3 regions of the Paenibacillus sp. GCM10027626 genome follow, and region 3 is predicted to be linked to each of the others. Evidence: riboswitches for the same ligand, from Rfam matches in the RefSeq annotation. Region 3 holds a riboswitch; each other region holds the start of a gene.
The links. Region 3 has a riboswitch for cyclic di-AMP ahead of ACFQ0N_RS08580 (hypothetical protein). Riboswitches for the same ligand answer to the same signal wherever they lie in the genome.

Region 1 (5,385 bases), on a different contig from region 3:
TGCTTCCAGATCAGCCCGGCTGTTATTTGATGAAAAACGCAGATGGCACCGTTATTTATGTCGGCAAGGCAAAAGTATTGAAAAATCGGGTGCGCTCGTACTTTAACGGCAGTCATAACGGCAAAACGCAGCGGTTAGTCGCTGAAATCCGCGATTTTGAATATATTGTCACCGCAAGCAATATGGAAGCTTTAATACTGGAATGCAATTTAATTAAGCAGTATCATCCTCGTTACAATGTGCTGCTTAAAGATGACAAAACCTTTCCTTATATAAAAATTACAAGCGACAAACATCCGAAGCTAGAGGTAACGCGGCGGATCGTCAAGGACCGCGGCAAATATTTCGGGCCTTATCCGAATGCCTTTGCGGCGCAGCAGACGAAAAAACTGCTCGATCGGCTCTATCCGCTGCGCAAATGCAAAACATTGCCGGATAAAGTATGTCTCTATTATCATATCGGCCAGTGTATAGCTCCTTGTGAGCTGGAAATTGCTCCCGGCACATACGAAGCGATGGTCCAGGAAATTACGAAGTTTTTGAATGGCGGTCATGAAGAGGTGCGGCGCAATTTGCAGCAAAAGATGGAGGCTGCCGCCGAGAAGCTGGAATTTGAACGGGCGAAAGAATTCCGCGATCAAATACAGGCGATCGATGCCATTATGGAAAAGCAGAAAATTACGTTGTCTGACGCTATGGATCGCGACGTCTTCGGCTTCGCAACCGAAAAAGGCTGGATGTGTGTGCAAATTATGTATATGCGCCAAGGCAAGCTGATTGAGCGCCGGGCAACGAGTTTCCCCTATTACGGGGAAGCTTATGACGATTTTATCACCTTTGTAACGCAATATTACAGCGAAAACCCTGCTCTTCCAAAAGAAATTCTGCTGCCTGCTCCGCCTGAGGCTGTGACGGAAGAGGGAGCAAATAACGACAGCGCGCCGGCAGCGGCGAATACGGCCGAAGACGTGCGCGCAGCGCTGGCGGACTGGTTGAAGGTGAAGGTATTTATGCCTCGCCGCGGCCAGAAGCGGGAAGTCATCGCCATGGCCAATCAAAATGCGCATATGGCGCTGGAGGAAAAGTTCAGACTGATTGAACGCGACGAACAGCGGACTCTGGTCGCAGCACAAGGGCTGGCGGAAGTGCTGGGGATGGCAACGGTCGGCCGGATCGAGGCCTTTGACAACTCCAATATTCAGGGGACTGACCCGGTGTCGGCGATGGTGGTCTTTACAGATGGCAAGCCGGATAAAAAGGAGTACCGCAAATATAAGGTGAAGACGGTACAAGGGCCGGACGACTATGAGACGATGCGGGAGGTCATCCGCAGGCGCTATGAACGAGTCTTGAAGGAAGGCTTGCAGCTTCCCGATCTGATCATCGTCGATGGCGGACGGGGGCAAATCTCCGCTGCCCTGGACGTGCTGGAAAATGAGCTGGGCCTATATTTGCCGGTATGCGGGCTTGTGAAGGATGCCAAGCACAAAACGGCGCAGCTGATGGTTGGCGACCCGCCGGAAATTGTGCCTCTTGCCCGCGACAGCCAGGAGTTTTATTTGCTGCAGCGCATTCAGGACGAGGTACACCGGTTTGCGATTACGTTTCATCGCGAGCAGCGAGGCAAGTCGATGGTGGCTTCGCGTCTTGACGCTATCCCGGGTATTGGCGAAAAGCGGCGCAAGCTGCTGCTCAAGCATTTTGGATCGATCAAAAAAATGAAAGAAGCAGCTGTCGAAGATTTCCGCCCGCTATCCATTGGCGAAAAGCTGGCTGCTCAAATCATTGCCGCTTTGAATGAAGAGGCGTAAAAAGCAAAAAGCCGTTCTTGCATCCATCAAGAAACGGCTTTTTGCTTTATTTCATGAAGCTGTCGGCGTCCTCATTTCCCTGCGGGATGACCAGAAGCGCAGCAGGGCGGCAATTGGAATCGGCAGCAGAATATAAAGGATGCCCATTGCGATATTGCCTGCTGACCCGAGAAACATAAGCGACATTGCCATCATCAAGCTGTCGAAGATCGCATGTGCGAAGATGACCGTCGCCAATCCAAAGCGTAGAAACAAGTAACAAAACAGTAAACCGATCAACGTTAGTTCGAATAAGCGGGTCGTCGCCGGGAAAATCGGATAGGTGACGTGCCCCAAGGCCCAAATGATGGTCGGAATTAGCGAGGCGACGAAGGTGTTGCGAAACCATTTTTTCATAAGGGCTATGCCAAAGAAGCGATAGACCGCCTCCTCAGAAATAGCGGCGCACCATGCCAGCAGCGGAAAGATCAACGGCGATGCAAAATTGTAAGGCGATTGCGCGACATCTGTAGTCGACCAGGCGCCCGTAGATTTTTCCAAAACCATTAGGATGACCGTTTGAGCGCCGAGCAAAATAAAGGCGCACAAGTAGCCGAGCCACATACTTTTCCAGATATGATCTCCATATCCCCGTTCTTTGCTGCGCAGCCATAAATTGCGTCCCATGGAACGCCAGAGCCCATCGCCGGCTACAAGCGAGAAATATACGGAAAGTGCCATAACCGCTGTAATGGCGCAAGTTACGAGCGTAGCGACAATCGCAAATACGGCGGCATCAGGCTCTTCCCCGAAGGTGGCAATTATGCCGTCCAACATGTTGAAATTGTTGACTAGATAAAAGAGCAAAAACACGCCGGCCAGCAGCAGGCCTCTGACAAATGAGGTATGCTTGCGGTAAAGTGCCGCATAAATTATGGCCAGAACGAACAAGACAAAAGAAAGCAGCAGACTGCCGATCAACGAAATGGTCGCTGCAAGCTTCGATTGCTCGTTGACATAGCTTTCGTAGTCAGCCGGCACGACGAACGCCGGTTTATAGCCGGAAATGTATAATTGGCCGTCCTCTGTTTGATTGACGCGAATCGTTAAACGCAGGGCAGCGTCTTTGACCTTCTCGCCCGTTACCAGCAATTTCACGACGCCGGGAGCTGCAGCGCCGTCCTCCACAGTTAGCCTGTCGGCCGCATAGCCTTGGCTTGCAGCGAAAGTAAGCGCCGCTTCCAGGGGCTTAGGGGAGGCGGAGGAGACAGCGTCCACCTGATTCCAGGCAACAACACTGCCGGTTTCCATATGAACATACATAAATAAATGACTTTTATCCGGCAGCGTGGCAGAAACCTGGAAAGTATCGGTAGGGAGCTTGGCTCCGTATTTTTTGTCATAGGCCTCAACTTGCTTTTCCTTTGACAAATAACCGTATAACAAGCTGTTCGATTGGTGGACGGCGTGAACGGCCGTAGGCTTCTGCTTGAATTGCTCCTCGGCAAAGCTGACAGCTGCCTGCTCTGCTGCCGCTTTGCTGATTACCTTCGCCGCTTCATTTTTGAAAAATGTATCTGCCGTTGCCGGAATCACTTGCACCACAACATAGATCGCGGCGCAGACGGCTGCAAACCAAGTGAATAATTTCCAGTTAGGCTGCAGTTCGGGCTTTTGAATGGACAAAAGATTCACCTCTTCATGTAGGGATACGTCATTGGCTGCGAATATATACTAGTACCATATCATAACTGCTCTGTTTTTTTCCATGTAACCGGTTATTTCGTCATGCGGAAGAGAAAAAAGGATGAAAAGCATCGTGCGATATTGATTTTATGTCCCCATTAAGGTAAATTGCCCTTTTTCGCTTCATTTTTAAACCCATTTAAACTTGGCTATTTTTTGGTGTGAACCGTATAATGAGTACGAATTAAATAGTGACAGCCGAATTTCAAGAGTTGAAAACGGGGGAACCAATTTTTGTCGCTTTTCGTCTGGCGACATGGGGTGAATTTCGCAATGCATGTTAGGCAATGCTAATGATTGCGAATAGGGCCGCCTTTCCAGGCCCGAATCCGTCAGCTAACCTCGTAGGCTGCGTGGAACAGGACTCATCTGCGAATAAGCATTGGGGTACCAGTGCTTTTTTTTGTGCCTGTAAACCATAGCATAGATCGGAAAAGGTGATGAAATATGCTCAAGCACTGGAGACGATTTCGCTGGTCGCCGCCGCGAATTTTGGCAGCAGGCTTCGCAGTTATTATATTCCTTGGGGCTGTTCTGCTTTCCATGCCGTTTGCTTCCAGAGACGGCAGCGGTACGCCGTTTATCGACTCTCTATTTACAGCTACCTCGGCTACATGTGTTACAGGTTTAATTTCTGTCGATACCGGCAGTCATTATTCGACAATCGGCCATTTAATTATCATTTTTCTCATTCAAATTGGCGGATTGGGATTTATGACGGTAGCGACGCTGTTTGCTTTTATGCTGCGCAAAAAAATATCGTTCAAGGAACGGTTAGTTTTGCAGGAGGCGATGAACCAGGGAAGCATTGAGGGGATCGTCCGGCTAGTCCGCAAGGTACTGCTGTACTCGCTGACGATTGAAGCGGTCGGCGCTGTTTTGTTTACGATTCGCTGGTCTTTCGATATGCCGCTGGCGAAGGCGATTTTTTTTGGCTGCTGGCATGCGATTTCGATGTTTAACAATGCCGGCTTTGATTTATTTGGCCAATTTGGGACGCCGTTTGTCAGCTTTACCGCCTATACAAGCGATCCGCTGGTCAATTTGGTCACGATGGGGCTCATTATTTTAGGCGGGCTCGGCTTTATTGTCTTGTCGGATATTATTGAATACCGCGTCAAGCGAAAGCTGAGCTTGCATTCCAAAATCGTGCTTACGATGACGGCAGCGCTGATCCTCATCGGGGCAATTGTCACCTATTGCTTCGAGTTTTCCAATCCGCACACATTGGGAGCTTTGAGCTGGGACGGGAAAATTTGGGCGGCATTCTTTCAATCCGTCTCGCCGCGCACCGCGGGAGCAAACACGGTCGATTTGTCCAGTCTGAGACAAGCCACGCAATTTTTTATGGTGGTGCTGATGTTTATCGGCGCATCGCCGGGCTCGACGGGCGGCGGCATCAAGACAACGACCTTCGCCACATTAATCGGTGCCGTCATCACGATGATTCGCGGACGGGAAGATATCGTCATGTTCAAAATGCGGCTCGGCCGCGAACGCATATTGAAAGCATTGACGATTACAATGCTGGCGCTGGCATTAGTAATTGTCGTAACGATGCTGCTCACTGTGACGGAAGATAAGCCGTTTCTGCATCTTTTGTTTGAAACGACATCCGCTTTTGGTACTGTCGGGCTTTCATTGGGAGTTTCGCCAGAGCTGACATTGCTTGGAAAAGTGCTCGTATGCCTGACGATGTTTGCCGGAAGATTGGGGCCGTTGACATTGGCTTACGCGCTTGGATCTACCACAGATAAAGAGCTTTACCGTTACCCTGAGGGGAAAATTACGATTGGATAGGGAAGTAGGAGAGGGAAATGAAGACAGGTCAATTTGTAATCATTGGGTT
Region 2 (5,385 bases), on a different contig from region 3:
TTAACGTTTTTGGCCTAGGTAAACCTACCCGATATTTCCCCCTAGTTTCAATTCCGCCCACGCCGTCAATGCCGCTAATAGTGCCATGAATGACATCGGCCAGATCGATCGTCTCCCTCATGCTCGTATAGCTCGCCCTGATCGCAATATATACAGGGTCAAGCGCATGAATCAGCACACGCCCTGGAGAACTGGCAAAGTTGGCCCCCGATTGCAGCAAAGCTTCGAAATGCGATTGACACGCCCCTGCCACAATAATGAGACCATCATGACTTTTTTCGTATTGTCTGGCGATGTGAACCGCATTAACAAAATTTTGTGAGTTTTTATAGCTGGCCAAGTTGTATAGATCATGCGTCTCCCGCTTCTTTAGCACGCCGTCGTGACCTGTTATAACAAGAATGTCCGGATTAATCTGCGGCAGCAGCTGCTGCACAATCGCCGGCATTTGGGATTCGTGGGCATGCAAACCTTGAGCCGGTACCCGCATCTGTCTGTAAAGATCCATACTTTTGTGCAAATAGCTGGCATCGCCATCCAGATGCAGCACTTTTCCGGGCACTTCAAAATAAGGGGCATTATGATTTAAGGCTCGCCCCATCTTCTCCTCGTCTTGCTGCACCTTCCGCTGCTGCTGCTGACGCTCCTGGCGCATACGCTGTGTTGACTCGTCTACTTTGATGCGCACCTGCTTGGATGGAGCTGCCTCCTCTGGATCCGGTATAAGCAATAAATCGGGAATCGGCGCATCTGCGATGAGCCGGTAATCCGTGCCCTTTAGCGTAGCCAATTGTTTATTCAATTTTGCGATTCGAAAAAGGACGTCCCCGCCATACGACTTGCGTATGACCAAATCCCCTTGTTTCATGGGCAATCACCTCTTCGTCTATCCTATGGGCAGAACGAAAGGTTGGTGAACATTCTCACTAAAATTTTTTGAGCGCCCGATGAAACAATTTGCCGCCGTCATACGTCGAAATATTATACACCCAGACCGGCTTTAATCAGCGCCCGGCTTAAGACGGCATATTCAGCAATGGTCAGCGTTTCTCCGCGCCGCGACGCATCGATCTGGCACTCCTCCAAGATAGCCAGCGATTGCTCGCGCTGCTCCTTGCCAAGCCAGGCCGTGAGATTGTTCGCCATCGTCTTGCGGCGCTGGGCAAAGCTTGCCTGCACGGTGCGGAAAAAATGCGCTTCATCCTCTATATCGACTGGAGGCGCCTCCCGCAGCCGCAGCTTGATCACTGCCGAATCAACATTAGGCTGCGGTATGAAGACCGTATGCGGCACCGTACAGACCAGCTCAGGGATGCAATAGAACTGTACGGCTACACTTAAGCTGCCGTAAGCTTTACTGCCCGGGCTTGCTGCCATTCGCTCCGCTACTTCTTTTTGAATCATAATAACAATATTTTCAAGCGGGAGTTTCTCTTCCAGTAATTTCATTACAATTGGGGTTGTGACATAATAAGGCAAATTAGCAACAACACTAACTCCTGTACAATCAGCAAATTGCCGCTCAATCAATTGCGCCAGATTCAGCTTCAGCACATCGCCATGCTCAATATGCACATTCTCGCTTTCCGCGAAAATGTCCTGAAGGATCGGAATGAGCCGGTCATCGATTTCAATTGCCGTTACTTGAGCGGCCGTATCTGCCAGATGCTGCGTCAATGCGCCGATCCCGGGACCAATTTCCAGCGCTCCCTTTGAGCCATTCAGATCTGCCGCAGCCACAATTTTATGCAATATATTTTGATCGATCAAAAAATTTTGACCCAAGCTCTTTTTAAAAGAAAAACCGTACTTTGCAATAATATCTTTCGTTCTTTTAGGTGTTGCTACTTCAAGCTGCTTCATGAGCCTTTCCCTCCGATTTCCCGTTCCATTTGCAGCCTAGCTTGATCGAATTCCTCCCGGGTTATTCGGAACATGACACATCTTTTGTAGAACTGCTTGCCGTTAGCATACCCGATGCCAAGCAAATTGCCCATTAACAAGCGGCGCTCTGAAGCGTCCGAGCTCACGACAAGCCCTGCTTCCATCATCATTTCCCAGGTTACTTCTGGTTGGGGAGCTGCTTGTCCGTCAACCGCTTCTGTCCGTACATTAGCCAGCGCCCTTCTAATGGCTTCCGGCGAAGCATTTTCAACGCCTATATCACCTTTGTAGAACGCTTCTTCCTGCGGCAAAAAAGCATGCTTACAGCCCGGAACCCGCTGCGAGACGATTTTCCGGATGCGTTCGCCGGCATGGTCGGGATCAGTAAATATAATAACGCCGCGACGCTCTTTCGCCAGCTCTACACGTCTTAGCACTGCTTCTCCAATCGCCGAGCCGCCTGTCTCAATCGTCTCAGCCTGTACAGCGCGCTGAATGGCTGTTGTGTCATCCTTGCCTTCGACCACAATAATTTCATGTATCATTTTTCCTGTTTCCTCCGAACTTGGGCAAATCAAAAAGAAGAGGCTGCGCCTCTTCTTATAATGGCATATTTCGATGCGAAATACGATAAATTTATGACAACGCTCATTAAGATTCCTGCTATCGCTTAAATGGAATCAGGCTTTTTCGGTCCAATTACATGTACGGTATAGCCTTTTTTACGGCCAAATTTTCTGACGCTCTTCTCGCTCTCAATAAAAACGTCAATTATTTTCCCCTTAATCGCACCACCGGTATCTTCCGCGCGGCGGAAGCCGATACCCTCAATGTAAACCCACCAGCCAAGCGGAATGACCTTAGGATCGACAGCAATGGTATGCCCTTCTTTGACGCGAGCACCCGACGCTGTAATACGATAATCAGGATGGCCTTTGCCCTTGCCCGTATCATTTACGCCGGCTGAATAGGCTGTTAAGGTCACATTTTTCAATACTTTTTTCGCTTTGAAAGTGACGCCCTGCTTCGTAACCGTCGCACCTGAAGAATCCGAATCATCGGCTGCGGCCGCTAAAATTTGCACTGGCGGCTCCTCTTTCTTCGTTCCAACAGCAACGATTTGGTTGACGGCATTCTCTTGGGACAATTTCGTAACGAAGGTTTGATTGACCAGTTTGCCATCGGCAAACACCTTTTCGTATTGCTTGACTACTTTGCCTTCCTTACCGACCTGAATTAGCTTCTCCTTCCCTTTCTCAAGTTCGGGATCTTCTTTCTTCACAATCGAATAAGGCAGAGCATATTCACGCGACAAACGATGCTTGTCGATTCTGACGACCGTGACCGTCATATTCGGCTCAATCGTCTTCTCCAACGAAGGAAATACTTTATCCTCTTTACGGATCGATATATTGGCTTTATCGACCGCTTCCTTTATCGTCTTTTCTGTCGTGTACAACGTTCTTACTTTGCCGTCAGCCTTAACCTGCAGCGGGACTGCTTGATCGACAACAATCCGATCACCGTCTTTAATTCCCGCGTTCAGTGGAATGGACACTTCGTCATGCGGTCCAATCTTAATGGCTTGTTCATCCAGTAGGCGTTGAAGGACCAATTGTTTGGTCGAAACAATATTTTCCTGTCCGTTCAATACTACGGATACGCGCTTGTCAGCCGTTCCGTACAACAACACCAAAAACATGAAAGTCATAGCGATCGAGATCATAGCGCTTAGTACAATTAAACGCAAGTTCTCATGCTTCCATCGCAATGCGAAAGACATGCTGGATGATCGTTTCTCATGGGTGTCCTTAATCTTGGGTTCGCCCACTCCATCGGTCCTCCTTACATAGTCCCGCCGTCGAATTACGCATGATTGAATTTGACGTGACTAAGTTAGATTATAGCGTGTCTGGCACGCTGCCTCGATTGTGCTACCATTCACCTCCGCCTTACACCCTATGTCGTCAGATAGAATAATATTCAAAATTACGAGAAGAAACAGATTCATTGGTCTGTAAAAGACTGAGATGTTTCTCAAGGTGATGCTTAGAATTTATAAGCCGAATGGAAGTTTATAATTCTAGATCACAAAAAAGCCGACGACAGAGGATCTCTTTCGTGGCTTTTTCGCAAATGGCGAATGAATAGATGCACGAGGTTGATCTCTCTATTTGCGCTTACGAGGTTAGCTGCCGGATTCGGGCGAGAGAGTCGCCCTATTCGCTTCTGACCGATTGCCTCCGAGTAAAAGGTCAGCCGCAAAATTCACCCCAAATCATGTCGGGCATGCATGTTCAAAATTTCGAACTGCCTGCACCAGGTTCCCCCGCTCTCCAGATTGGAGATTAAGCGATTATTTTGAAAATACAAATTGCAGCTTCGTGAGCTCTGAGATGAATGATACCGTCTTTTGCGGCACATTGTAAAGATGCGATAAATGACGATTTTAACGAATTTTAAGGAAAAACTCGTGAAAACCGCGTGAATTTCTATAAGAAAATTAGTTTTTTCACAATATTAGTCTCTTTTTCTTGCTCTCAAAGCTTGTTTCATCGAATGCCAAAACAATTTATTGCATTTTCGTATGTTATTTTGGCAATTTCTTCCATTGATTTCCCTGTTATTTCCGCTGCTGTCTCGGCTACATGACGGACATAAGATGACTCATTTCTCTTTCCACGATGTGGATGAGGAGCCAAATAAGGGGAATCCGTTTCGATCAAAATTCGGTCCAAAGGAACCTTAGCCAATACCTCTTTCGGTACCCTAGAATTTTTAAATGTTACCGGCCCTCCGAACGAAATATAAAAGTTCATATCCAAACATTGCTTGGCCGTTTCCCAGCTTCCTGAGAAGCAATGCATAACGCCTCCCACATCGCGGGCATTTTCTTCTTTCAAAATCCTTACAACATCCTCATGCGCATCGCGATTATGAATAACAATTGGCATTTTCTTATGTTTGGCCAAGGCAATTTGCTGACGAAAAACACGCTGCTGCACATCTTTTGGGGATGTATCCCAGTGATAGTCCAGCCCGATTTCACCTATGGCGACAACCTTCTCATGATCGCATAAAGATGCAATCCATTCGAGATCTCCATCTTTCATGTCAATGCTGTCAACCGGATGCCAGCCTACCACTGCATATATATTTTCATACTGCTCGGCAAGCTTCATCGTTGTCGGGATCGTCTCCCGATTAAATCCGACATTGATTAACTTGCCAACCCCGGATGCGAATGCTCTCTCAATTACTTCCGCGCGATCTTCGTCGAATTTGTAAGAGTCCAAATGTGTATGTGTGTCGATTAACATGCTGTTGTCCAAATCCCCTTTCTTCTATTAAAAGCCAAACAATTGCCGAACATCCCTCGAGAGCTGATGCGCCTTTGTTCGTAAAATTTCTTCTGGAAAATATAAGTGATATTTGCCGCGATGTAATCCGGAAATCGAGTGAATAATCTCGGATCTTGCCGAAATCTCAAATAGCCTCTCT
Region 3 (5,385 bases):
AAAACAGAGCGATTGCCGATTTGACAGGTCGGGATTCGAAAGCTATACTGTACTCAACTAAAGCTTCCCCCTTCTTCTATTTTTGGAGTGAGGCGGGTGGCTTTTCCTGTTTTTATGCCATCATTATTAAAATAGAGACGGAGTGAAAGAGAGATGCCGAATATCGTTATTGTAACGGGAAGCCCGACCGAAGGCTCGCGCTTGAATGGTATTGTTGAATTTGCAAGCAAAGCGATCGCCGGGGCCGGCTGGGACGTGACCGAGCTGCGAGTGACGGATCTGCCTGCGGAGGATGTCATGTTTGCCCGTTGGGACAGCCCTGCTATTATAGAAGCAAACCGGATCATTGCCGAGGCTGACGCTGTCGTTATTGCCAGTCCGGTTTATAAAGCTTCATATACAGGCGTGCTGAAGGCGTTTTTGGATTTGCTGCCGCAAAAGGGCCTGGAAGGCAAAGCGGTGCTGCCGCTCTTCATCGGCGGCACAATTGCGCATTTGCTGGCGATTGATTATGCGATGAAGCCGGTGCTGTCCGCGCTCTACGCAAAACATATTTCAACAGGGGTATTCGCTGTAGATTCGCAAATAGCCCGCACAGATAATGGCGGGTTCATTTTGAGCGAAGAGCTGACCGATCGGCTGGCGGGGGTGATTGAGACGTTTTTGCAGACTGCATCGTTATTCATTCAGCAAAAAAACGCCTGAAGGCGTCCTTGGTACTATCGCCAAGTTTTTTTCTTCTAACACCGGAGTTCAGGGGGCAAAAGCTCTGAAGGAGGGTGCCTGCAAAGCGATTTCATCTAACGGAAGCCACGGACCTTATTTCGCCAATTACCTTCCTTTTTGAAATCTGACGGAAGTGAGCGATCTTAATTCGACGTTTTCTTATGAAATCGGGCTCATCATCATCAAATAGGGGCTCACAGTTCCGTTACAATTTCAAATCGGTCGAATTTTCGCAAATAGCGGCTGTGGCATCCGTTAGATTAGGCGACACCAGCCAAAATTTTATAAATTCTTCTGTGGTAAAAAAATGCGTTTCCCTTTGCCTGGTATCGTGGTAAACTTGACTTTATAGAGTTTACAAGTTTCACCAAATAAATTCTATAAAATTTCAGGGGAAGAAGCTTGCCTCGCGCCAAGGATGGCTCAGCCGTTTCTTCTTAACTGGAAAATAATTGCTGAGTTGAGGGAAGGGGCAAAAAAAGGATGCTTTTACAAACCAATGATATCGTTTTGTTCCAAGGAGACAGCATTACAGACTGTGGGAGAAATCGTGAAAATGGCGATAATCTGGGAAGCGGCTACGCTTTTTTTGCCGCCTCTTGGTTTTCATATATGTACCCGGACAAGCAAGTGAAGTTTTATAACCGCGGCATTAGCGGCAATCGGGTAACCGATCTGCAGCAGCGCTGGCAGGAGGACTGCATCGATCTTAAGCCGACATGGGTATCGATTTATATCGGCATTAACGACACATGGCGCCGCTATGACAGCAACAATCCGATGAGCGTAGAGCAATATGAAGCGGGCTACCGCGATATTATTGAGCGCACGAAGGAAAAGCTGGATGCGCGCATCATTATGATAGAACCGTTCGTCCTGCCGCATCCGGCAGATCGCAAGCAGTGGCGCGAGGACCTCGATCCGAAAATCAATGTCGTGCGTGAGCTGGCGCGCGAGTATGGCGCGATGCTCATTCCTCTGGACGGCCTGTTTGCGCAAGCTTCGACTCGTGCCGCTTCCGAATATTGGGCGGGAGATGGCGTTCATCCTTCTCCGGCCGGCCATATGCTTATTGCGGATGCCTGGCTGAAGGCAGTGCAAGCGAAATAATTGAACAGTGTGGCTGCGCAGGGCATGATGTCCTGTGCAGCCTTTTTTATTGTGAGAAAAGCCTCTTTACAATTGCTCTTTTAGGCGGTACGATACGGATAATGAATTAGAATGACAACGCTGAGTTTCCGCAAGGGAAACGGGGGAACCGATAAGTGAGAAGCAGTTAGTAATGCAGGCTGCTTCACATGGGGGTGAATCCTGGCCAGAGATGGATGCGCTAGTGCAACAGCTCAGGATCAGGTAGGGCGACTCTCGCGTCCGAATCCGTCAGCTAACCTCGTAAGCGTACTGGGAGAGGTTGAGTGAAGAATGGAAAATGATGAATCGTTGCTGATATCGGCACCGAATACATCAGGGGAAAAGTTTATTAAGCAGCTAAAAAGACAAGGTGTTTCGTTTTCTGTCATTGTGAACAATCGTTCAGAGTATGAACGAATGGAAGAAATTGGCGTAGCGAGCATTGTAATGGTGAATACGAATGAAGAGAAGACCTGGCTGGTGCCGGATATGCGGATCGATAGTGTGTACCTGTTTGAAAAAAGCTTGACGCTATGCTGCCGTTATTTGCAAATTTGCCGGGGATGGACGAACAAGCCGATTTATATCGTGACGGACAGCATTCAGCCGCGCCATGTCTATAAAGGGCTAGGCGCCAATGACGTTATTCGTTCCCATGGCCGGGATCTGTCCTGTCTGCTAGCCGATGTGAAAGCGAGAGAGGCACATTAGCAGCAAAAAAATCCGTCTCACAGTAGCAGCCGCTACTCGGGAGACGGATTTTTCATTATGGACTTATTCGGCAGGCAGCTTCTTGCGCAGCTGTTCGAGCTGCTCATCAATCAGCGCCGATTTTGCCGGATCGGCTGTTGCCGCAGTTCCAGCTTGTGCGCCGTAGCCGCTGCCGTATGGCGGCGTGAACGGAGCTTGGCCGGCCAGCTCGAGATGCGCTTCCCACTGCATAATTTTTTCTTCAATGCGCTGGAAGCCGCGGGCTGCTGATCCGCCGTCGAGATTGGCGCCCATGCTGAAGCTTGGCATTGTCTGCCGCGATTGTACCGCCGCCTGCTTGACGCGGGCGGTTAATTCAGTGCGTTTCTTCTGCAATGCTTCCAGCTCTACCTTCGCTTCTTCAAGGCGATGAGCAAGCTCTGCCGAACGGCTCACCGCGGCGGAATGCCATTCCTGGTAGCTGACCGACTTTTCAGCGTAGTGAAGCTTTGTGCTCAGTGCTTCGCGGGCTTCGGCTTCACGATTGTTAGCCAATGCCTCGAGCGCTTTTTCCTCATACATATTGGCAAGCCGCGTGCTTTCTTCCAGTTGTGTCTTCAGACCGCGTGCAGTTGCTTCCTGCTTCACCTTTTCATTTTGCAATTGCTCAATTTCATCCTGCATATTGCGAACATACTGATTCATCATCATTACAGGATCTTCTAGCTTCTCCAATAACTCGTGGGCAGCAGCCTTCGTCAAATTAACCATTCGTGCAAAAACGCTCATGATATCATCTCCTAAGTAAAGTTTGTTGAATTAGTAATGGTAAGGGCCTTCGTGGTGCATATCATAGAAGGTAGGCTCTTTTGGCACAATTAGGGCAGCCAGGAAGTAGATGATGACGACGCTGCCTACGCTGAAAAATGCGGCGATAACCAGGGCGAGCCGGATTAATGTAGCGTCAATTCCGAAATATTTTGCGAGACCGCCGCAAAGCCCTGATAATTTGTGGTCTGTACGTGAACGGTAAAGTTTGTTCATGTCGATCGCTCCTTTTAAAAATATCTATCTATTATAATAAATTGTTTATGAAGTTATGCTGTGCTGCTTATGTCTTTATTGTAGCGGAGCAAGCGATCTGGCAAAACGGCCTTGCGACGGTTTTCGGCGCTAGCCTTGAGGCGGGGATGCAGTACGACCTCCGCCGTAAAAAAATGAAAAAGCCATCTCGAAAGCAGCGTTTGGCTGCCGAGATGGCTTTCTTATATTGCTAAGGGAAGAAACTTGCCTCGCACTAAGGACGGCTCAGCCGTTTCTTCTTGCTTAATCGTTTTTCTTTTTGGCGATCGAGAACATGATCGTTTTATTGTCGCTATCGACCAAAATGTTGACGGTGTCGTTGCCAACCGTCGTTTTCTTTGAGCTGACAGGCGTGCCTGCAGCAACTTCTGTGCAGACCGCTTCAAACCATTTGCGGAAAGCAAGGGCGTCCGGGCCGAACAAATCGTTCGTAAAGGATTGAATGACTTCCTGATTGCGGGCAAGCGTACCTTCGCGCAAACGGATCGTTATCCCATAAGTGTTGTAATGCGGGTCAAGCCAAATGGAGGCTTCTTCCGTGGCGCTTCCATTGCCCTTCTGCGCAGCTTGTACGCGCTCCAGCTCATCTTGATCCTTGAACAGACGAAGCGTGGTCTCAAACAGATCGTGGTTGGAGCCGCGCAGCTTTCCGGCTTTGGCCAAGGAATCGTAAGCGTCCCACATCCGTTTGTCGGGGAAGCTGATAATCTTTTGTCCGCCGCCCGGAATAGCGACTGCGCGCTGCAGCTGGTCTTCCTTCGGTTGGATGGAGATCCGCTGCGATTTGTCCGTCAGACGGTTAAGAATAACAAGTGCCTCCGAGCGGGTTACATAATCGCCGACTCCGAAATAACCGTTCGGATAGCCCTGCATAATTCCTTTTACTAATGCCTCGGCGATAAATTTCTGTTCGCGGTCGCTAGCGCTCATCAGATCCCCGTAGGAAGCGGCGAGCGTGCTGCTGAACTGAGAATCCTCCAAAATTTCCGTTTCCAGCAAAGTATAGTAGAGCACTTCAGCAACATTTTCACGCGTCATATCTGTTTGGAAATCGCTATACCGGTTTTTGCTCAGGAAATGCAAATCATTGGCTACATCGATGTAAGGCTTGGCCCAGTAACCGGTCGTGCTGGATTTAAAGTCAAAATAACGGTAATCCTGCTTTAAAATCGTCTGATTTTCTACACTTAGTGAATTGATAAACTGGACATTCCAGCTGCGTTCTCCGTTTTGATGCAGCTCGGTATAGGAGAGAATAAGCATTTTAATAAATTCATCAACCTTGACGGGCGCACTAGGGCGAAAGGTCCCATCGGGATATCCGTTCAAAATACCACGTTCAACCATCCGGTTAATATCTTTCTCGGCCCAATGTCCTTTCTTTACATCTGAAAAGGTTTTCACCGCAGCCGTTTGAGCCGCCGCATCAGAGGCCTTTGTCCCGATGGCTGTACTGATACTGGTAAACAGTATTGTGACAATTGCGGAGTAGTACATCAGTCGCTTCATAACTTCCCCCTATATATTGATTAATGACACACCACTGTCTAGATAACCATATTTTTGTCGGCTTGTGAACGGACGGAACGACTATTGTCAAAAGAGGTTGGAAGTCTTGTCTGATTTGAGTCTTAGGACACGTGCTTTGGAGGATAAAAAAGGAAAAGGTATCTATAAGGAATCGATCGATTTGCCTATTTTGCGGAAAGCGTTAATATTATGAAAAAAAGGGCATAAACCGCTCAAAAAAGTAAG

Region 1: it holds a riboswitch for cyclic di-AMP, as region 3 does, so the genes downstream of both, ACFQ0N_RS25105 (TrkH family potassium uptake protein) here and ACFQ0N_RS08580 (hypothetical protein) in region 3, are expected to answer to the same signal.
Region 2: it holds a riboswitch for cyclic di-AMP, as region 3 does, so the genes downstream of both, ACFQ0N_RS34945 (resuscitation-promoting factor) here and ACFQ0N_RS08580 (hypothetical protein) in region 3, are expected to answer to the same signal.

Annotation. Positions count from the first base shown of each region.
Region 1 covers NZ_JBHTHC010000015.1:15,913-21,297, reverse strand. Annotated here, with positions in the region: gene uvrC (excinuclease ABC subunit UvrC) at 1-1,811, shown strand, start outside; gene ACFQ0N_RS25110 (CPBP family intramembrane glutamic endopeptidase) at 1,863-3,476, opposite strand; cyclic di-AMP (ydaO/yuaA leader) riboswitch at 3,723-3,902, shown strand; gene ACFQ0N_RS25105 (TrkH family potassium uptake protein) at 3,984-5,336, shown strand; gene ACFQ0N_RS25100 (potassium channel family protein) at 5,354-5,385, shown strand, end outside.
Region 2 covers NZ_JBHTHC010000032.1:10,510-15,894, reverse strand. Annotated here, with positions in the region: gene yabG (sporulation peptidase YabG) at 1-868, opposite strand, end outside; gene rsmA (16S rRNA (adenine(1518)-N(6)/adenine(1519)-N(6))-dimethyltransferase RsmA) at 982-1,863, opposite strand; gene rnmV (ribonuclease M5) at 1,860-2,429, opposite strand; gene ACFQ0N_RS34945 (resuscitation-promoting factor) at 2,555-3,715, opposite strand; cyclic di-AMP (ydaO/yuaA leader) riboswitch at 4,046-4,249, opposite strand; gene ACFQ0N_RS34940 (TatD family hydrolase) at 4,437-5,204, opposite strand; gene ACFQ0N_RS34935 (HD domain-containing protein) at 5,232-5,385, opposite strand, start outside.
Region 3 covers NZ_JBHTHC010000003.1:330,980-336,364, reverse strand. Annotated here, with positions in the region: gene ssuE (NADPH-dependent FMN reductase) at 154-705, shown strand; gene ACFQ0N_RS08585 (SGNH/GDSL hydrolase family protein) at 1,210-1,836, shown strand; cyclic di-AMP (ydaO/yuaA leader) riboswitch at 1,945-2,141, shown strand; gene ACFQ0N_RS08580 (hypothetical protein) at 2,149-2,568, shown strand; gene ACFQ0N_RS08575 (PspA/IM30 family protein) at 2,632-3,336, opposite strand; gene ACFQ0N_RS08570 (PspC domain-containing protein) at 3,367-3,591, opposite strand; gene ACFQ0N_RS08565 (S-layer homology domain-containing protein) at 3,874-5,139, opposite strand.